One region of the Schaalia hyovaginalis genome, then DNA from elsewhere that is predicted to be linked to it. Evidence: riboswitches for the same ligand, from Rfam matches in the RefSeq annotation. Region 1 holds a riboswitch; the other holds the start of a gene.
What was found. Region 1 has a riboswitch for ZMP and ZTP ahead of glyA (serine hydroxymethyltransferase). Riboswitches for the same ligand answer to the same signal wherever they lie in the genome.
Positions count from the first base shown of each region.

Region 2: it holds a riboswitch for ZMP and ZTP, as region 1 does, so the genes downstream of both, purH (bifunctional phosphoribosylaminoimidazolecarboxamide formyltransferase/IMP cyclohydrolase) here and glyA (serine hydroxymethyltransferase) in region 1, are expected to answer to the same signal.

Region 1 is NZ_JACHMK010000001.1:2,078,929-2,089,205, forward strand. It holds gene HD592_RS09150 (2'-5' RNA ligase family protein) at 1-426, shown strand, start outside; gene HD592_RS09155 (YhjD/YihY/BrkB family envelope integrity protein) at 506-1,612, shown strand; gene HD592_RS09160 (exodeoxyribonuclease III) at 1,617-2,414, opposite strand; gene argB (acetylglutamate kinase) at 2,411-3,328, opposite strand; gene argF (ornithine carbamoyltransferase) at 3,418-4,416, opposite strand; gene HD592_RS09175 (arginine deiminase) at 4,499-5,728, opposite strand; gene HD592_RS09180 (bifunctional methylenetetrahydrofolate dehydrogenase/methenyltetrahydrofolate cyclohydrolase) at 5,796-6,692, opposite strand; gene glyA (serine hydroxymethyltransferase) at 6,689-7,981, opposite strand; ZMP/ZTP riboswitch at 8,022-8,105, opposite strand; gene HD592_RS09190 (cation diffusion facilitator family transporter) at 8,289-9,263, shown strand; gene purU (formyltetrahydrofolate deformylase) at 9,340-10,206, opposite strand.
Region 2 is NZ_JACHMK010000001.1:827,124-837,400, reverse strand. It holds gene HD592_RS03535 (ABC transporter transmembrane domain-containing protein) at 1-1,423, opposite strand, end outside; gene purH (bifunctional phosphoribosylaminoimidazolecarboxamide formyltransferase/IMP cyclohydrolase) at 1,507-3,372, opposite strand; ZMP/ZTP riboswitch at 3,401-3,486, opposite strand; gene purN (phosphoribosylglycinamide formyltransferase) at 3,539-4,186, opposite strand; gene HD592_RS03520 (cell division protein PerM) at 4,173-5,849, opposite strand; gene iolG (inositol 2-dehydrogenase) at 5,946-6,935, opposite strand; gene HD592_RS03510 (transaldolase family protein) at 7,017-8,093, opposite strand; gene HD592_RS03505 (mandelate racemase) at 8,448-8,681, shown strand; gene HD592_RS03500 (TSUP family transporter) at 8,804-9,541, shown strand; gene HD592_RS03495 (LacI family DNA-binding transcriptional regulator) at 9,679-10,277, shown strand, end outside.

The DNA.
Region 1 (10,277 bases):
GTCCCCGCGCACATCACGATCCTGCCGCCGACGCCCTTCCCGACCGAGAAGCGCGCAGAAGTGATCCGTCACCTCCGCGAGGTCGCGAAGCACCACCGCCCCTTCCGCATCACCCTCAGGGGGAGCGACTCCTTCCGCCCCCTCTCCCAGGTCGCCTTCCTCACGCTCGCCGAGGGCGGCCCCGAATGCACGGATCTCGCCGAGGACATCCGCACGGGCCCCCTCGACGTGCCCCAGCGCTTCCCCTATCACCCGCACGTCACCCTCGCCCAGGACGTCGACGACCCCGCCCTCGACCTCGCCCTCGACGTCGGCGACACCTTCGAGGCGACCTGGCTCGTCCCCGGGTTCCGCCTCGACCGGGTCGACGCGAACGAGATGTATTCGACGATGGCGCTCTTCGACTTCGAAGCCGCGTCGGTATGAGCCCGCGCCAACGGCCCCGCAGCGCCGCTCCCCCGGCGTTGAACGGGCGCGCGCAGGCGAGCGCCGATACCGTGGAACCATGAACGCCGCTCATTCCCCTCGACCCTCCCCCTCGCTGAAGGCCGCCCTTCAGGCGCCGGGCCTCGCGGCGAAGGGCGCGGCGCTCGGCGAATGGTGGAACCGGACGCGGATCGCCAGGGCCCTCGCGCGCTACAACGGCGCCAACGGCCCGCTCCTGTCCTCGGGGATGGCGCTCACCTCGCTCCTGTCACTGACCGCGGCCCTCACCGTGGCCGTGACGGCCTTCATGGCCGTGCTCGGCGGGAACGAGACGATGCGGGAGGCCCTCTTCTCGGGAATCGCCCAGACGATCCCGAACCTCTTGAAGACGGACGAGGACCCCTCGGGCCTCATCGATCCCGAGTCGCTCGTCATGAGCGGGGCCGTGTCCGCAACCGGCATGATCGCCCTGGCGGTCATGGCGTGGAGCGCGGTGAGCGTGGTCGGCCAGTTCGGCGCATCGATCCGCGCGATGTTCGCCATCCGGGTCGTCCCCTCCCATCCGCTCGTCCTGATCGCGCGCAACGCCCTCGGCGCCCTCGCCCTCGGCCTCTCCCTCGTTCTCGGCGCGGGGCTCGGCGTCGCCGTGGACATGACGGGCGAGGCCCTCCCGGGCCTTCTCGGCCTCGATTCCTCCGGGGTCCCCCTCGCACTCCTCGACGCCCTGAGCACCCTCCTGGCGCTCCTCGTGTACGCGCTCGTCTCCTGGGTGCTCATCGGCGTCGTCGCCCAGGTCCGGGTGCCGATGCGGCGACTCATGCCGGGAGTCGTCCTCATCGCGCTCGCCTCGGTCGTCCTCCGCATCGCGGGAACGAGCGTCGTCGGCGCCGCGAAGGGCCCTTTGCTCGCCACGGCGGCGACGCTCATCACCCTCGTCCTGTGGATCAACCTGCAAGTCCGCGCAGTCCTCCTCATCTGCGCGTGGATCGCCGATCCCCCGGCGCCCGAGAAACCGGCCTCGGCGCGCGCGACCCACTTCCTCGAAACCCCGAACTACGTCACGCGATCCGTCCCCGCGACGCTCGCCTGGCAGTACGACCCCGTGAGCGGCGAGGTCCGTCCCGACCCGCCCGATGACGCCGACGTTCCCGATGACGCCGAGGGGCGGGCGCCCTCGCAGCCCTGAGGCCTCAGGCGTAGACGACGCTCACGGGAGCATGATCGGAGAATCGCGCGTCGTAGGACACCGCCCTCGCGATCGAGAACCCCCGCGCGCGCTCGGCGAGCCCGGGCGTCGCGAACTGGTAGTCGATCCGCCAGCCCGTGTCGTTGTCGAAGGCCTTGCCCCGCTGCGACCACCACGAATACGGGCCCTGGACCTCGCCCGCGAGATCGCGGACGACATCGCGCCACCCGGAGGCGATCCACTCGTCGAGGAAGGCGATCTCCTCGTCGAGGACGCCCGCCCGCTTGTTGTGATTCGGCGTCCAGTTCTTGATGTCGATCCGTGAGCGCACGATGTTGAAATCACCGGCCACGACGACGTCCTCGCCGCTCGCCAGGAGCTCGGACAGGCGCGCCCCGATCCTCGGCAGGTGCGCCATCTTCGCCTCCTGCTTCGGCGTGTCCTTCTCACCCGAATGGAAGTAGGCGGAGACCACCCGCATGCGCCCGCCCTCGGCCTCGACGACGGCCTCCACCCAGCGCCCCGAATCCGCATCCGTCTCGATGCCGTCGAGGACCTCACGGGTTTCGAGGACGAGGGCGCGCCCCCTGCGGACGGCGACGAGGACGCCCGCACGGCCCTTGATGCGGCACGGGACCGATACGGTCTGCCACTCCTCGCCGAGCAGATCGGAGGCGATCCCGGCATCGGCCCGCACCTCCTGCATGAGGACCACATCGGGGTCCTCCGAGCTCAGCCACTCGTGCATGCCCTTGCGGGCCGCGGCTCGGATGCCGTTGACGTTGACGGTCGAGATCTTCACTCCGCCTCCTCCTTCTCATCGGGAACGACCATCGTGCCCGTGCCCTCGTCGGTCATCACCTCGATGAGGACCGAATGCGGGGCGCGGCCGTCGACGACGTGGACCGCCCCGACCCCGCCCTCGATGGCCTCGAGGCACGCCCGCACCTTCGGGATCATCCCCGAGGAGACCGCCTCCCCTAGGGCGCGCAGCCGCGAGGCGGTCGTCAGCCGGATGAGGGAATCCGGATCCGGGTAGTCCGCGTAGACGCCCTCGACATCGGTGAGCATGAGGAGCTTCGAGGCCTTGAGGGCGACCGCCATCGCCGATGCCGCGGCGTCGGCGTTGATGTTGAGGACGCGGCTCGGTTCGTCCTCGTCGATCGCGATCGAGGAGACCACGGGGATGCGCCCCGCCTCGAGGAGCTCGAGGACCGCGCCCGGATCGACGCCCGAAATGTCCCCGACCAGCCCGAAATCGACCTCGTCGCCCGCAGCGTCGACCCCGCGGCGCCTCTTCGCCTTGAAGAGCGCGCCGTCCTCGCCGGAGATGCCCACCGCGAGATTGTCCCGGCTGTTGAGGCGCGAGACGAGGCGCCGCTGCACCTGCCCGGTGAGGACCATGCGGACGATCTCCATCGCCTCCGGAGTCGTCACGCGCACGCCCTCCCTGAAGGGGGTCTCGATCCCGAGTCTCGACAGCATCGCGCTCACCTGCGGCCCGCCGCCGTGGACGACGACGGGGAACAATCCGACGTGCTGGAGGAACTGGACGTCCGAGGCGAAGGCCTCCTGCGCATCCGGATCCGTCATCGCGTGACCGCCGTACTTGATGACGATGATCTGCCCGCGGAACTCCCGCATCCACGTGAGGGCCTCGCCGAGGACGTGCGCACGCTGCGCATCGGTGAGGTCCGGGCCGTCGTGCTCGGTCATGACGTGACTCTCCTTCATCTGCCCGGAGGGCGGTGTTCAACGGCCGGCCCCGCCCCCTCGGGAGGGCCGGCCCCGCCCTCGTGCGCGGTTCAGTCGCCGAGGGTGGCGACCATGACCGCCTTGATCGTGTGCATCCGGTTCTCCGCCTGGTCGAAGACGATCGACGCCGGGCCTTCGAAGACCTCGTCCGTCACCTCGAGCTCGGCAAGACCGGTCGCTTGGAAGATCTGCTCGCCGACCGTCGTGTTGCGGTCGTGGAAGGCGGGCAGGCAGTGCATGAACTTCGCGCCCGGAGCGGCCTTGGCCATGAGGGCGGCGTTCACCTGATAGGGCTTGAGCAGGGCGATCCGCTCGTCCCACACCTCCTTCGGCTCTCCCATCGACACCCAGATGTCGGTGTGGACGAAGTCCACGCCGGCCACGCCCTCGTCGATCGACTCGGTGAGGGCGATCCGGGCGCCGGTCTCCTTCGCGATCGCCTCGGCAGCCTCGACGACCTCGCCGGAGGGCCACAGCTGCTTCGGGGCGACGATGCGGACGTCCGCGCCGATGAGGGCGCCGTTGACGAGGAGCGAGCGCCCGGTGTTGAAGCGCGCATCGCCCACGTAGGCGAAGGAGACCTCGCTCAGGGGCTTGCCCGCGTGCTCGCGCATCGTGAGCGCATCGCAGAGCATCTGAGTGGGGTGCCAGTCATCGGTGAGGCCGTTCCACACGGGCACTCCCGACAGCTCCGCCAAGAGCTCGACCTTCGACTGGTCGTCGCCGCGGTATTCAATGCCGTCGAAGAAACGCCCGAGGACGCGCGCGGTGTCCGCGACGGACTCCTTGTGCCCGATCTGGGAGCCGGAGGGGTCCAGGTACGTCGTGTGCGCGCCCTGGTCGAAGGCTGCCACCTCGAAGGAGCAGCGGGTCCTCGTCGAGGTCTTCTCGAAGACGAGGGCGATGTTCTTGCCCTTGAGGCGCTGCACCTCGGTGCCGTTCCGCTTCGCGGCCTTGAGCTCGGCGGCGAGGTCGATGAGGGAGAGCCACTCCGCGGGGGTGAAGTCGATCTCGCGGAGGAGGTGGCGTCCGTGCAGGGGGTGCGTCATGAGCGGGTGTCTCCTATCGGGGCCCGGGAAGGGCCCGTCGGCTTTCGGATGCGGTGGCTTCGAGGATCAGTCTGCGCGGTCCTCAGTGCCGGGACAAGCTATCGCGGTTGATCGGGCAGGTCATGCAGTGCGCGCCGCCGCGCCCCCGCCCGAGCTCATTACCCGGAATGGTCACGACCTCGAAGCCCTGGGCGGCGAAGAAGTCGTTCGAGGCCGCATTGCGCTCGTACGCCATGACGACCCCGGGTTCGAGGGCGAGCAGGTTCGAACCGTCGTTCCACTGCTCGCGCTCGGCGGTGAGCGAATCCGCGGGCACGGTGAGGATTCGGATCTCATCGACGCCGAGCGCCGCGGCGAAGACCGACTCCATCTCCTCCGCCTCATGGACCGTGATCTCGAGGGCGCCTCCCGAGCCCGGGCGGATCACCTGCGTGCGCACGCGTCCGAGCCTCGCGTAAGCGGTGAAGGTGCGCTCATCGAGCATCGTGAGAATCGTGTCGAGATGCATCTGGGCGCGCTTCTTCGCGATCTGGAGGACGATGATCTCCCTGGCCGCCCCCTGCGCGAAGAGCCGCTGGGCGAGTCTTTCGACGCCCTGAGGGGTCGTGCGCTCCGAGGCGCCGACGATGAGCGCGCCATTGCCGACATTGAGGATGTCGCCGCCCTCGATCGTCGCCGAACCGTCGAGGGTCCCGTGCTTCCAGAAGGGGATCTCCTTCGAGGCGAAGCGCGGGTGGAGGCGGTAGACGATCTCCTGATTGATAGTCTCGCGGCGACGGGCGGCCTTGCGCATCGACGAGACGGCGACGCCGCCGGCGATCCACGAGGAGGTGTCCCGCGTGAACAGATGGTTCGGAAGGGGCGCGAGGATGAAGTCGTCGAGGTCCATGCCCGAGATCCACGTCGAGGCCGGTTCGGGCGCGCGCTCGAGGAGCTCGCGCTTCGTCAGCCCGGCGATGAGAACCTCGGCGAGGTCGCGGGGGGCGAGGGAGGCGCCGAAGTCCCGAAGGGCGTCGAGGGCGGCGGGGCCGACGGTCCGCTCGGTGAAGACCAGCTCGAGGGATTCCTCACGGCCTCCCGGTTGGGCGAGCGCCTCGGCGAGGAGATCGGCGAAATACAGCACCTCGATGCCGCGGGCGCGCATGAGCGAGGTCATCGCATCGTGCTCCGCCTGGGCGCGCTCCAACCAGATGAGGTCGTCGAAGAGCAGCTCGCCCATATTCGAGGGCGTGAGCCTGTTCATCTCCTTGCCCGGCCTGTGGGTGAGCACGGAGACGAGGCGCCCGACCTCGGAATCGACGTGCGGCAGCATGAATGGACTTCCCTTCTCATCGGCGCGAGCGGGCGCGGGGGCGGGCCCTGGGCCCGCCCCCGCAGCACTACTCGGCGGCGCGTTCTGCGGCCTCGACGACATTCATGACGAGCAGGGCGCGCGTCATCGGCCCCACGCCCTTCGGATTGGGCGAGAGCCAGGAGGCGACCTCGTCGACTCCGTCGGCGACGTCCCCGAAGAGGCGCGACTTGCCCTCCTCGGCGAGGACCCGGGAGACGCCGACGTCGAGGACGACGGCTCCGGGCTTGACCATGTCCCTAGTGATGAGGCCGACCGATCCCGCGGCCGCCACGACGACGTCCGCACGGGACACGTGATCGGCGAGGTCGGCGGTGCCCGTGTGGCAGATGGTGACCGTCGCGTTGATCTCACGGCGCATGAGCAGCAGTCCGATGGATCGGCCGACGGTGACGCCGCGGCCGACGACGCACACGTCCTTGCCTGCGAGGTCGATCCCGTGACGGGTCATGAGTTCGATGACGGCCCGGGGCGTGCAGGGCAGCGGCGAGTCGATCGGTCCGGAGGCGCGCAGGACGAGGCGGCCGAGGTTCGTCGGGTGGAGGCCGTCGGCGTCCTTGGCCGGATCGATCCGCTCGAGCACCGCGTTCTGATCGATCCCCTTGGGCAGGGGGAGCTGCACGATGTAGCCCGTGCAGGCCGGGTCGGCGTTGAGCCTGTCGACGGCGGCCTCGATCTCCTCCTGGGTCGCCGTCTCGGGCAGGTCGACGCGGATCGAGGCGATGCCGACCTCGGCGCAATCCCGGTGCTTGCCCGCCACGTAGGCGACCGAGCCCGGGTCCTGGCCGACGAGGATCGTCCCCAGACCGGGAACGATACCGCGTTCGCGCAGGACGGCCACCCGTTCGGCGAGCTCGGCCTTGATCGCGGCCGCGGTCGCCGAACCGTCGAGGACCTTCGCGGGCCCCTCCCAAGGCGCCCTCATTCGCCGATTCCCGCGTAGAGCGGATGGGCGTCGGTGAGGGCCTTCACGCGGGCGCGCAGCCCCTCGACGTCGACGGACGCGCCGGAGGCGCCCTGGACGAGGGTCGTGCCGATGATGTCGGCGACCTCGGCGAAGTCCTTCGCGTCGAAACCGCGCGTGGCCAGCGCAGGGGTACCGATCCGCAGGCCCGAGGTGATCTTCGGGGGGCGCGGGTCGAAGGGCACCGCGTTCCGGTTGACGGTGATTCCGACCTCGTGGAGGAGGTCCTCGGCCTGCTGGCCGTCGAGGACGGAATCCACGAGATCGACCAGGACGAGGTGGACATCGGTTCCGCCGGTGACGAGCTTGACGCCCGCGGCCTTCGCGTCGTCCGCTCCGAGGCGCTCGGCGAGGATCTGCGCGCCCTCGAGGGTACGGCGCTGGCGGTCCTTGAACTCCTCGGTCTGCGCGACCTTCATCGCGATTGCCTTGGCGGCGATCGCGTGCATGAGAGGACCGCCCTGCTGGCCGGGGAAGACCGCGGAGTTGATCTTCTTGCCCCACTGCTCGCCGCGCGAAGACAGGATCATGCCCGAACGCGGCCCCCCGAGGGTCTTGTGAACGGTCGTGGTGACCACATCGGCGTGGGGGACGGGGCTCGGATGGAGGCCGGCTGCCACCAGGCCCGCGAAATGGGCCATGTCGACCCACAGGGCGGCTCCGACCTCGTCGGCGATCTCGCGGAAGGCCGAGAAGTCGAGGTGGCGCGGGTAGGCGGACCAGCCCGCGATGATGACCTTCGGACGTTCTCGCAGCGCCGCTTCGCGGACCTGCTCGGGCTCGATCCGCATCGTCTCGCGGTCGACCTCGTAGGCGACGGCCCTGTAGTTCTTCCCCGAGAAGTTGATCTTCATGCCGTGGGTGAGGTGACCGCCGTGGGCGAGCGAGAGGCCGAGGATCGCGTCACCGACGTTCGCCATCGCCATGAGCGCCGCGGCGTTCGCCTGCGCGCCGGCGTGGGGCTGGACGTTCACGTAGTCCGCGCCTTCGAAGACCTTCTTCGCGCGCTCGATCGCGAGGGACTCGGCGACGTCGACGAACTCGCAGCCGCCGTAGTAGCGGTGGCCGGGGTAGCCCTCCGCGTACTTGTTCGTCAGCACCGATCCTTGCGCCTCGAGCACCGCGCGGGGGACGAAGTTCTCCGAGGCGATCATCTCGAGCGTCGTCCGCTGACGCTCGAGCTCCTGATCGAGGACCGCCCTGATCTCCGGATCGAGCTCGGCAAGGGTCATGTCATTGAGGGAATCCATTGGTTCTCCTGTTTCTCCGAACCGCCGATTTCTCGGTCGACATCTGGGCCCAGGCGGGCGGCCTCGATGCCAGTTCATCGCTCCCCGGTGGTTTCCCACCTGTTCGCCAGTCACGACTCCCCCACCCTAGCGCGCCGGATCGCCCGCGCGCATCGGGGACCACGCCCCTTCGGGCGCCTCATGTCCCGCAACGGGGCCCGACTGCTTGCTCCACAGGCGTTTTCGAAGGGATTTCTCCGAAAGATCAGCGTGAAGCAAGCACCGGGACGCGAAGAGGTCTGGACTGCACGTGAGCGGAGGGGTATACATGGATGAAGGAAATACCCCCCAGGGGTACAAGGAGGATGATTCTCAGATGCACGCGCACGACCACGGCCGCACCCGCCCCCTGCCCGACTCGGCGTCGATTCGCCTGCGCCTGAACATCGCCGTCGCCGTTACGGGCACCGTTCTCGTCGCCGAACTCATCGCCGCGCTCATCTCAGGCTCCCTCTCACTCGCAGCGGACGCCGGACACATGGCCGTCGACTCGACCGGATTGGCGGTCGCCCTCATCGCCTCGCGCCTCGCGACGAAGCCGCGCACCGACGAACGATCATGGGGATTCGCAAGGGCGGAGGTCCTCGCAGGCGGACTGCAGGCCGGAATGCTCATGGTGCTCACCGCCGTGATCGTCGTCGAAGCCCTCTCGCGCCTCGCCGCGCCGCCCTCGATGGAGCCCCTGCCGGTACTCGTCGTCGGCATCATCGGCCTGGTCGCGAACGCCGCGTCATTCGCCGTCCTCGCAGGAGGCCGCAACGACAACCTCAATATCCGCGCGGCCTTCCTCGAGGTCACCGCCGACGCACTCGGATCCTTCGCAGTCATCCTCGCCGCCATCGTCACTCTCACGACCGGATGGGGCGGAGCCGACGCCCTCGCCTCACTCGCGATCGCGGCATTCATGGCGCCGCGCGCCCTCAGCCTCCTGCGCGCCTCGGCGAGGATCCTCCTCGAAACCGCACCGGAAGGGCTCGACACCACGCGGCTGCGCGCGCACCTCGAAGCGATGCCGGGCGTCGAGGACGTCCACGACCTTCACGTCTCGACGATCTCAACCGGAATCGTCACGCTCACCGCGCACCTGAAAGTCTCCGCCGAGCTCGATGCGCGCGGCCGGGACGCCCTGGTCGCCCTCGTCCGCGAATGCGCGGCGACGCACTTCCCGGTCGCCATCGGGCACACGACGATCGAAGTCGACTCCGCGTCCGAGAACTGCGCGGATGCGCTCGTTCACCCGTGAACGACGCCGCAGGGGCCGCCACTCGCCTCCCGACGGGGCGAAGCTGAGGCTTCTTCGCGGGAGCGGGGCCGGGGCGTCAGCGGGAGAAGACGACGGTCCTGGAGCCGTCCATGAGGACGCGGCGCTCGACGTGCCAGCGGACCGCCTGGGCGAGGACCCGGCGCTCGACGTCCTGGCCCAGGGCCACCATGTCCGGCGTCGAATCGGCGTGCGTCACCCGGGTGACGTCCTGCTCGATGATCGGCCCCTCATCGAGATCGGCCGTCACGTAGTGTGCGGTCGCGCCGATGAGCTTCACGCCGCGATCGTGGGCCTGCGCATAGGGGCGCGCGCCCTTGAACGACGGAAGGAAGGAGTGGTGGATGTTGATGATCCGACCCGACATCTCCTCGCACACCTTGTCCGAAAGGATCTGCATGTAACGGGCGAGGACGACGAGCTCGACCTTCTCGGAGCGGATGAGGGCGAGCAGCTCCTCCTCCGCCTTCGCCTTCGTCTCCTTCGTCACCGGGATGTTGAGGAAGGGCACGCCGTAGAACTGCGCGACGGGCGCCAGATCCGGATGGTTGCCGACCACGGCGACGACCTCGATCGGCAGGCCCTGCGAGCGCTGACGGTACAGGAGATCAGTGAGGCAGTGGCCCTCGCGCGACACCATGATGATCGTCCGCAGCGGACGCCCCAGGGCATCGAGGGACCACGTCGCCCCGAAACGCTCCGCAACCCGCTTCAGCCCGTCCTCGACCGGGCCCCGCCCGACCGGAGAATCCACCTCGACGCGCATGAAGAAGAGGCCCGAATCGGGATCCCCGAACTGCTGCGACTGGATGATGTTGCCCTCGACCTCGCCGATGACGCCGGACACGGCATGCACGATGCCCGGCTGGTCGGGGCACGACAGGGTGAGGATGAACTTCGAATCGCGAGGAGCTGCGTCAATCATGGGGACAGAGTAGCGCACCCGGGAACCCCCGCATTTTCCCCTTAGGGAACATCACTGAGAGCCCCAGAAGC
Region 2 (10,277 bases), 1.3 Mb from region 1:
CTCCGAGGAGGTTCTCGCGCAATGAGCCCGCGAACAGTTGCGGGGTCTCCTCGCTGAGCAGGATGCGTCTGCGCACCTCGTCCACGGGCAGGCTCGCAAGAGGGACGCGGAACCCGGGGCCGGACAGGATCGCGGAGGATTCGTCATCGCTGACGCGGGCGAGACGGCGCGCGACATCGCGGGCGATCTGCACGCTCGGGGCGAGCAGCGCGGTCGTGAGCCCCGGGCGCAGGACGACCCCGCTTCGGGGGTCCTCCAGCGCCGCACTCGCCCAGTCGATCGGATCGGAGTCGAGCCAGGGATGGTCTTCGCGCTGCGGTGAGGCGGAGGAACCGGCCTCGTCGCGGGTCATCGGGCGGATCGCGAGGATCGTCGAAGCGCGCTTCACCGCGACCCAGGCGCGCGTCAGGTGCTCCACCGAGTCGGAGAGGATCCACAGGGGATGGCGCAGGAAGGTCATGTACCCGTAGAAGGCGAGGAGCTGGCCGACGCTCATCGCTCCGTCGAAAACGAGCATCGCCCCCTGGGCGACGACGAGGACGGAGAACAGCATGGGCACTGCGGAGCGGGTCGCCGCCAAAAGGGCGGCAGTCGGGGCGACCTTGACCGCGGCGGCCCGCGCCCGTTGCGATTGGGCCCGGTAGGCGCTCGAATACGAGTCCTCCCCTCCGATCCCGCGCAGGATGCGCAGCCCCTGCACGGCGTCGGTGGAGATCGTCGTCAGCTCCCCCTGCTCGTCGCGCATCGCCGACTGGCGGGCTTCGAGGGGCCCTCCGAGCGCCATGAGCCCGATGACGAGGATCGGCATCCCGATGAGGACGATGAGCCCGAGCGAGAGAGATGTTCTCAGCATGAGGACCGCGACGAGGACGGTCGCCGCAGCCGAGGCCGCGAATTCGGGGATGAGGGACGTCGCCCTGCCCAATGCGGAGGCGTCGGAATCCGTCGCGGTGACGACGTCGCCCGCCGTCGAGTCGCGCTTGACGGCGCGCGGGTGCATGGATGCGTGGGAGACGATCGTCCTGGCCGAGCCGACGGACGACCCCATCCACGTGGTGATCTCCGTCATCTGCGTGAGGGCGTCCCCCGCTGCGACGAGGACGACGACGAGCAGGAACACTCCCCCGGCGATCGCCAGGTCGGCGGACACGCCCGTCGTCAGGGCGGTGTCGAGGGCGCGGCCCATCGCCCAGGGGACGAGGGCGGAGGCGACTGTGCCCAGGGTGGTCGCCGCGACCCCCAGCAGGAGGGCGGGTACGCGCCTGCGCAGGAGTTCGCGGGCGAATCGCGGAGCGACGCTGGGAAGCGGCCAGGCGGGCCCCCGCAGGGTCTTCCACGGGGCGATCCAATGCCGCGGGGCGGGACCGAGCGGGGGCAGCGCGATGCCCGCATCCGCGGCCGCGCGCGCGAGGGGGTCTCGCATGTGGGAACTGTCCTTTCTTCGCGAAGGGGGCGCCTTCACGAAGACCCATGATCGTTCATTCGCGCGCCGGCCGCGAGGGCGGATCAGTGCGCGAAGTGGCGGGTGCCCGTGAGGTACATCGTGATGCCCGCGGCCTTGGCCGCCTCGATCGATTCCTCGTCGCGGATCGAGCCGCCGGGCTGGACGACGGCCTTCACGCCGGCGTCGATGAGGACCTGGAGGCCGTCGGCGAAGGGGAAGAAGGCGTCGGATGCGGCGACTGCGCCGATCGAGCGCTGCTCCGGGGCGTCGGCGATGATGTCGTCTGCGCGGGCGCCACCGGCCGACTGGATGTCGGCTCCCGCGTCCTTCGCGGCGTCGCCGGTGGCACGGCCGCCGAGGGTGTTCGCCCTCTCCACGGCGAGCCTGCACGAATCGACCCGGTTGACCTGCCCCATTCCGACGCCGACCGAGGCCTCGTCCTTGACGAGGAGGATCGCGTTCGAGCGGACCGCTCGGACCGTCCTCCATGCGAACTCGAGGTCGGCGAGGGTCTTCGCATCGGCGGGCTCGCCGGCCACGAGGGCCCAGTTGGCCGGGTCGTCGCCGGGGGCGTCGACGTCGTCGCGCTCCTGAACGAGCAGGCCGCCCGAGATCTGCTTGAACTCGGCCTGGCCGCGCTCGGGCGGGAGCACTTCGAGGACCCTGAGGTTCTTCTTCGCCGCGAGGACCTCGAGGGCCCCGTCCTCGTAGGCGGGGGCGAGGACGACTTCGGTGAAGATCGGGACGATCTGTTCGGCGAGTTCGACCGTGACGGGCCGGTTGGTCGCGATGACGCCGCCGAAGGCGGAGACGGGATCGCAGGCGTGGGCCTTGCGGTGGGCCTCGGCGATGTCGTCGGCGACGGCGATGCCGCAGGGGTTCGCGTGCTTGATGATCGCGACGCAGGGGCGCTCGTGGTCGTAGGCTGCGCGGATCGCCGCATCCCCGTCGGTGTAGTTGTTGTAGCTCATCGCCTTGCCGTGGAGCTGGCGGGCGTTCGCGATGCCCGGCAGGGGCGCATCCTCATCGGCCTCGTCGCCCTCTTCGCAGAAGAGGAGCTCGGGGTCGAGGAGGCGGTAGACGGCCGCGTTCTGGTGCGGGTTCTCACCGTAGCGGAGGGCCCGGACGCGCTCGAAGGACTCGGCGACGACGACCGGGAAGGCCTCATCGCTCGCCTCTTCGGCCGTTTCCCCCCCGGTCCCGCTCGTGTCCTCGTCGCCGCCGAAGGCCGCGAGGAAGGCGGCGTCGGCCGCGTCGAGCCGTTCTTCGCAGGCGAGGTCGAGCTCGTCGGCGAGGTCCTCGCGCTCGAGTTCCCCGGCGAACCAGCCCGAGATCGCGAGATCGTAGAGGGCCGTGTGGACGAATGCCTCAGCGGCGAGCCCGCGGCGCTCCTCGAGGGTGAATCCCCGCCCGGACTCGGCTGCGGCGATGACATCCGCGTAGCGATCGGGCGAGGTGACGACTGCGACCGAGGGGTGGTTCTTCGCGGCGGCGCGCACCATCGAGGGGCCGCCGATGTCGATCTGCTCGACGCACTCGTCGAAGGAGGCTCCCGAGGCGACGGTCGCGGAGAAGGGGTAGAGGTTGCAGATCACCAGATCGAAGGCGGCCACGCCGAGCTCGACGAGCTGATCGCGGTGACCGGCCTTGCGCTGGTCGGCGAGGATGCCCGCGTGGATGCGCGGGTGGAGGGTCTTCACTCGCCCTTCGAGGCACTCGGGGAAGCCGGTGACGGCTTCAACGGGGGTGACCGGGATCCCGGCCTCGGCGATGCGCGAGGCGGTCGAACCGGTCGAGACGATCTCGATGCCCGCGGCCGCGAGGGCTTCGGCGAGGGGCATCAGGCCGGTCTTGTCGTAGACGGAGATCAGGGCGCGCTTGAGGGGGCGCCGATCGATGGATTCGAGATTGTCCAGGCGTACGGACATGTTTTCCTCCGATGTCGGTGTCTTCATGTCCCGGCGCCCAGGCGGGCGACGCCTCATGGGATCGTGCGGCCGCTCCCCGGTGGTGTCCCACCCTCGCCAGTCGCGGCCGCCTTGATCGTAGCGCTCTTTACGCCCAGGGCGGTAGGCGCTCCGCGATGCGCTCCGGTCAGCGCTGTCCGAATCGGACGCGGCGCCCCCGGATCGTCCAGCCTTCACGGATGAGGCAGCCGATTGATTCGACGAGCTGGACGCGTTCGGCGCTCTTGATGCGTTCGAGGAGGCTCTCCGGGGTGTCGTCGTCCTCCACCGGGACGGCGGTCTGGGCGATGATCGGGCCGGTATCGGTCCCCGCATCGACGAAGAAGAGGGTGGCGCCCGCGATCTTGACCCCGGATTCGAGGGCGTCGGCGGGGCCGCGGACTCCCGGGAATGCGGGGAGGAGCGAGTTGTGCGTGTTGAGGATCCGCCCCTCGTAGCGGGTGAGCACGGCGGGGCCGAGGAGCTTGAGGAAGCCGGCGCTCACAACGAGGTCCGGCTCGAATCCGTCCAGGGCCCCGACGAGCGCCAGGTCCCAGGCCCTCCGGTCCGGGTGGTCCTTGAGCTTCAGCACGCGCGTCGGGATTCGGTGGGCGTCGGCCCAATCGATCGCCGCGCATCGCCTGTCTGCGAGGACGCAGGCGATCCCGCCTCCCCATGCCGGTTCTTCGGCTGCGGCGACCAGGGCGCGCATGTTCGAGCCCTCGCCGGAGACGAGGACCGCGATGCCGGCATCGGGAATCGGCGCATGGACGCTCTCGGATTCATTCACCGTCATGTCGCATCCTCGTCTCAGCCTCGTCGTCTTCCTCGGGCGCGCCCGCAGTCGAAGCGCCCCGTCCTTCTGCGGCTTGGAGTGCGGGCGATTTCACGGCCGGGATCCGTCTCGTCGCCTCACCGAGGACCTCCTCGAGAGGCACGGGGATCGGCGGCACCGGGGCCTTCGCCCTGGGGGCCTGCGCTTCGGCGCCGGTCGCGTCGGCACGGACGCGGTCGGCCCCGGCTTGCTCGGCAGGGGCTCCGCCGCATGCCTCATGGTCGCCGTCGGCTGCGGGAAGGGGGTCAAGGGCCTGTGAGGAACGTGCTTCTTCGGCGAGATCGTCCTCCTTCTCGGTTTCGTCGGCATCTGCGCGATCGCCCTCGTCCCCACGCGCACCATCGTCGAGGGCGGAGGAGCGCGGCGTGACGGGGGCGAGATCGCGGGCCGTCTGTCCGGGTCCGAGCCGGGAGATCCGCCATTGGAGGCGCAGGAACTCGATGAAGCGCGGATGCACGCACACCTCTGCGAGGAGGAACACCGCGCCGATCTCGAAGAGGACGGCGAAGAAGAGGGGGAGGAGGTCCGGTCCGAGTCTGCTCATGCGCTCGATGCCCAGGTGCAGGACCGAGGTCGGGAGCCACACGACGAGGACCAGGGCGAACAGGGAGACGGCCACTCCCCCGGTGCGCACTTGGTCCGCGAGTCCCCGGCGTTTGCGGACCCGGCCGAGGACGGCGCCGCTCAGTGCGGCGACCAGGATCGGGATGAGGACCACGATCATCCCGGGAGTCGAAGTCGGAACGGCGCCGAGAACCGGGATCCCGGGAATCGGCTCCGAGGAGGTCGCTGCCGGCGAGTGGAGCGCATCGATTCCGATCCACACTCCCGGACCGGTAAGCCATGCCAGCGCCCAGGCGATCCATGTCGGGGCGTACAGCGCTTGAACGGCAACGATCAGGGCGTCCGCCGACCGAGAGCCCGTGAGGAGAAGGGCGTGGATCGCCTTCATCTCCTCGGCGTGCGCCATCAGCGTCCAGGTGAGGGCAGCGCCGGAGAGCAGGACGGTGACGAGGATGAGGATGAATCCTTGGCGAAGGCCCTCGTGCAGCCAGTCGCGCCCGCCCGCAAGGGTCTTCCACCCGCCCTTCGCATCCGCGTAGGCCCAGGCCGAGGCGATGAGGGGCACGCCGAGGGCGCCGGGATACGCCTGCCACCAGTGCGTGTACGAGCCTCCCCCGACGATGAGGAAGGCGACGGTCGAAAAAGCGGGTACCGCGAACCACAGCGCTGAGGCCGGGAAACCGCGCCCGGAGCGCAGGAGGAGGCGGAGGATGACGATGATGATGATGAGGAACAGGGTCGGCACGGCGCGGTAAGCGACCCCTGCGGCATTGAGCGGTGCGCCGAGGGAGAATCCCAAGAGGTCGGAGCCCAGGCGGAACGCCGACTCCCAGCTCGCTTTCCCCATCCAGGGATTCGATGCGACGGTCGCGTATGCGCCGACCGCCCCGCAGGCGAGCAGCGCCCAGGCGATGAACACCGCTTCCACGCCCGCAAGGACCGCGTGCGCCCAGCCGTCGGGCATGGTCAGGCGGATCGTTCGACGCGGAGCGACGTACGTGGTCGTCCTCGTGGAAGGGGCCGGGCCGGGCTGGGGACTGGGTGCAGGGCTCTCATTCATGTCGGTCCCATCCTCACGCACGAAGGGTCGGCGCCGCTCTCGCAGCGCCGACCGCCCGCGGATTGGGGCCGCGCCCGCGGGCACGGCCGAATGTGTTCAGGCGAGCCTCACCGGCTTGCCCGTCGTCGCAGACTCGGTCGCGGCTTCGGCGAGGCGGAGGGCCTCGACCGCGTCGGCGATGGTCGTCGGCGTCGGCGAAGCGGACTCGACGGCCTCGATGAACTCGGAGAGCTCGATGCGGTAGGCGTCGGCGTAGCGCTCGAGGAAGAAGTCGAGGTAGGGCTCCTGAGCGTCGGTGACCTCGCCATTGGAGAGGCGGACCGTCGTCGGGCGGACGTTCTCGGCGAAGAGGGCTCCTTCGCGGCCCGAGGCCTCGAGGCGCTGGTCGTATCCGGATGCGCAGTGGCGGTTGTTGATGATCGTCGCGACGGCACCGGAGGCGGCGCGCAGGGTGACGACCGCGGCGTCGAAGTCGCCGGTCTTCTCGATTTCCGGATCGAGATTCTGACCGGCGGCGAAGACCTCGACGATGTCGCCGAGGAAGAAGCGCGCGGTGTCGAAGTCGTGGATCGTCATGTCGCGGAAGATGCCTCCGGACACGGCGATGTACTCGACCGGCGGGGCGGCCGGATCGCGCGAGATGATCGTGAGCTGTTCGAGCTCGCCGATGCGCCCGTTGAGGACGGCTGTGCGGACGGCGGCGAAGTTCGGGTCGAAGCGACGGTTGAAGCCGAACATCACGGGGGTGGTGATGGCGTCGAGTTCGGCTTGGGCTGCGATGACGTCCTTCATGTCGAGGGCGATCGGCTTCTCGCAGAGGACGGCCTTCCCGGCCCGTGCGGCGGCGAGGAGGTGCGGGATGTGCAGGGGCGTCGGGGAGCCGATGACGACGGCGTCCACCTCGGGGTCGGTGAAGACGTCCTCGGCCTCCTTGCACGAGCGGGCGCCGTATTCCCCGGCGAGTTTCTCGGCGGCGTCGCCGAAGGGATCGCAGACGAGGGCGAGACGGGCCTTGGGGTGGGAGGCGATGGTCTTGGCGTGGACGTGACCGATGCGGCCGGCGCCGATGATCGCGATGTTGAGCATGTGTGAACTTCCTTGTTCGGGGCGTGGGAATTCAGGGACGGGGTGGAGGGGCGGGGGCTCGGGTCCCCGCCCCTGTGGGGGTCAGGGGGCGGGGGTGATGACGTCGCGGACGAGCGCGTCGAGATCCGCGTCGGATTGGAGGAAGCCGCGCAGGGTCCGCCTCGTTGCGCCGAAGGTTTCGAACTCGTCGATTGAGAGCCCGTCGGGTTCGTAGGCGCGGACGAACTCGGGAACGCGGAGGAGGGAGTCCATGATCGTCGGGTCGACCGGACGGTCGATCGTGTTCTCGACCTTGTAGTCCGAGTTGTTGATGCGCTCCTGCCACTTGAAGGGCGGGGAGACGACGAGGTCGCCGCCGATGAGCTCGGACCAGTGCATGACATTGCGGAAGGCTGCCGAGAGCACGCGCGCACGCAGGCCGCGGGCTTGGAATTCGTGGTAGGCGCGTTTGAGGGCGGCGACGCCCGACCATTCGAAGACGCCCGGGTCGATGAAGAGCTGATCGCGCTCGGCGACGATCTTCAGCCAGTCGTCGAGGCGTCCGCCCATGATCGTGACGACGGGGCCCATGGTGTCGACGGGCAGGCCGGCGGCCTCGCGGCGCTTGAGGCCGCGCTCGATGGCCTCTCCTGCTGCGATGGCCTGGGCGACGGTGAAGGAGACGGTGACGTTGATGGAGACGCCGCGGAAGGTCGCTTCTTCGATCGCTTCGATGCCGGTCTTCGTCGCCGGGATCTTCACGATGATGTTCTTCGCGAGTTGAGAGAACTCGACGGCCTGGGCGACGAGGGCCTCGGCGGAGCGGGCGAGGCGCGGGTCGGTTTGGACGGAGAGCCGGCCATTGCGCCCGTGGTGTTCGTCGAAGATGCCCTCGTAGAGCTTGGCTCCTTCGATGGAGAGTTCTCGCACGACCTGCCAGCCGATTTCGGATTCGGTGGCCTCGGGTCGTTCTTCGGCGATTTCGGCGATGCGCGGGAGCCAGCGGTCCTTCTTCTGGGTGATGCAGGTGTAGGCGATCGCGGGGTTGCAGGTTGCGCCGACTCCGCCGAAGGAGATCGACTGGCGGAGCTCATCGGGGTCTGCCGAGTCGTTCCACAGGACGGTGGGCGTGGTCCTCGAGGCCTCGAGAAGGGGCCCGGGAGTGTATTGAGTGGTCATTCGCATGCTCCTCGTTCCATTCGCCGGTCAGCTCCTTCGCTCAACCGGCCCGTGCTTCAATCTAAGGTGAAGCACTCCCTTCCTGTCAAGATTTTGTGCATACATTTTGAGAATCGATGCGAAGACTGCAATACGAGAAGACCTGCTCCGCAGCGGAGGGCCCGCCGAAGGCATCGAGCGGAGTTTCGGGAAAACGTGACAGAGGATGCCCCCGTTTGTCTCGACATGACGGCTCATAGCTTGCTATATTCGAGACGTCGGCCCAAGGAGGCCGCGCCGGTCACCTGACCGAACACGAAGCCGTGCGGAACCCCCCGAACGGTTCCGCACACGGAACCGAAAGGGGACACGCCAATGTCCGCACCCGCCATCTCTTCTCACAAGACCATCGAGGTCCCCGTCGCCAAGACGACCGACTTCCGCATGTTCATCGCGATCATGACCGTCCTCGCCCTCGTCATCGGCATCGTCGCAGCCACCGGAGCCATTACCGGCTCTCCGCTCCTCCTCATCAGCGCGGGCCTCGCCGGAACCATCGCCTCGCTCTTCGGTGTCTACACCGGCGTGACGATCGCGGCGAACAACTGACCGCACGCTCGGCGCCGAACACGCCGAGCCCCACCTGCGCTGCGCGGCCACCGACGCCCGCGCAGCTGCGCCTCTTCCGATCACCCCTCGCATCCGAGGCGATGGAGCCCTAGGATGAATTTGTGCTGACATTGTCGCCGATCTCATCCTGGATCCTACTCGCCGTCGCCGCCTTCGCGATCGGGATCTCCAAGACTGCCCTCCCGGGCGCCGCGACACTCGCCGTCGCGATCTTCGCCGCCTTCCTCCCCGCCCGCGATTCGACGGGGACGATGCTCGCCCTCCTCCTCGTCGGCGACATCCTCGCGATCCGCGCCTACTGGCGGGACGCGGACTGGACGGTCCTCAAGCGCCTCGTTCCCGGCGTCCTCATCGGGGTCAGCCTGGGCGCCCTCTTCCTCCGCTTCGCTTCGGATACGACGACGAAACGCTTCATCGGCGCGCTCCTCCTCATCCTCATCGCGACGACCCTCACCCTCATGCGCCTCCCGCATCCCCCGGCGATCCAGGGCCCGCTCGCTCGAGCGGTCTACGGCACCCTTGCAGGATTCACGACGATGGCGGCGAACGCGGGCGGCCCCGTCACCTCGATGTACTTCCTCGCCTCGCGCTTCACGGTCTCAACCTTCCTCGGGACGACGGCGTGGTTCTTCTTCATCGTCAATCTCATCAAGCTCCCGATCTCGATCGGGCTCGGGATCATCCGAAGCAACACCCTGCTCATCGACCTCATCCTCGCGCCGATCGTCATCGTTTCCTCCCTTGTCGGGCGCCGCCTCGCCCGACGCATGGACGAGAAGATCTTCGGGCCGATCGTCACCGTCCTCACGATCATCTCCTCTCTCCACCTCCTCGCCTGACCTCCGGCGCATAGCTTCCCCACCGGCGCCCCGTATCGCAGCCGAAGGCCCCGCGAAGAGAGGTGACGGGCCCTCAGCTCCGTTATCCTCGAATTCGCGGGCGCGCGTCCGCTTCGGCGGACATGTGAGGAGGGGCGATGAACCCGAACCCGCGCAGCTCCCGCAGGCCGCGGGCGACCCAGGAGGACGTCGCACGCGCCGCGGGCGTCTCCCGCGGCCTCGTCTCCCTCGCACTCAATGGCGGGGGGCGCATGTCGGAGACGACCCGTCGGCGCATCCTCGAGGAGGCCCGACGCCTCGACTACCGGACGAATACGGCCGCTGCCGAGCTCGCCTCGAGCCGCTCCCGACGCCTCGCCGTCGTCGTCCCCTACCTCGACAACCCCTTCTTCGACCTCGTCTTGCGCGCACTGAGACGCCAAGCCTCCCAGGAGGGCTACGTGCTCGTCGCGCTCGTCTCCGACCTCGCCGATCGGCTTGAGGCCTCGACGATCGACGACGTCCTCTCACTTCGACCCGAAGGCCTCATCCTTCCCGGCACCTCGATGAGCGAAGCCACCCTCGTCGATCTTGCCAGGCTCGTCCCGCTCGTCGTCATGGACCGCACCCTCGACTCCGGAGTCGTGTCCGTCGTCCGCCTCGACGAGGCCGACGCCGCACGACAGATCGTCGAACACCTCGCCGAGCAGGGACTGTCGAGCATCGCCTATTTCAGCCCGTCGACTGAGCGCTATGA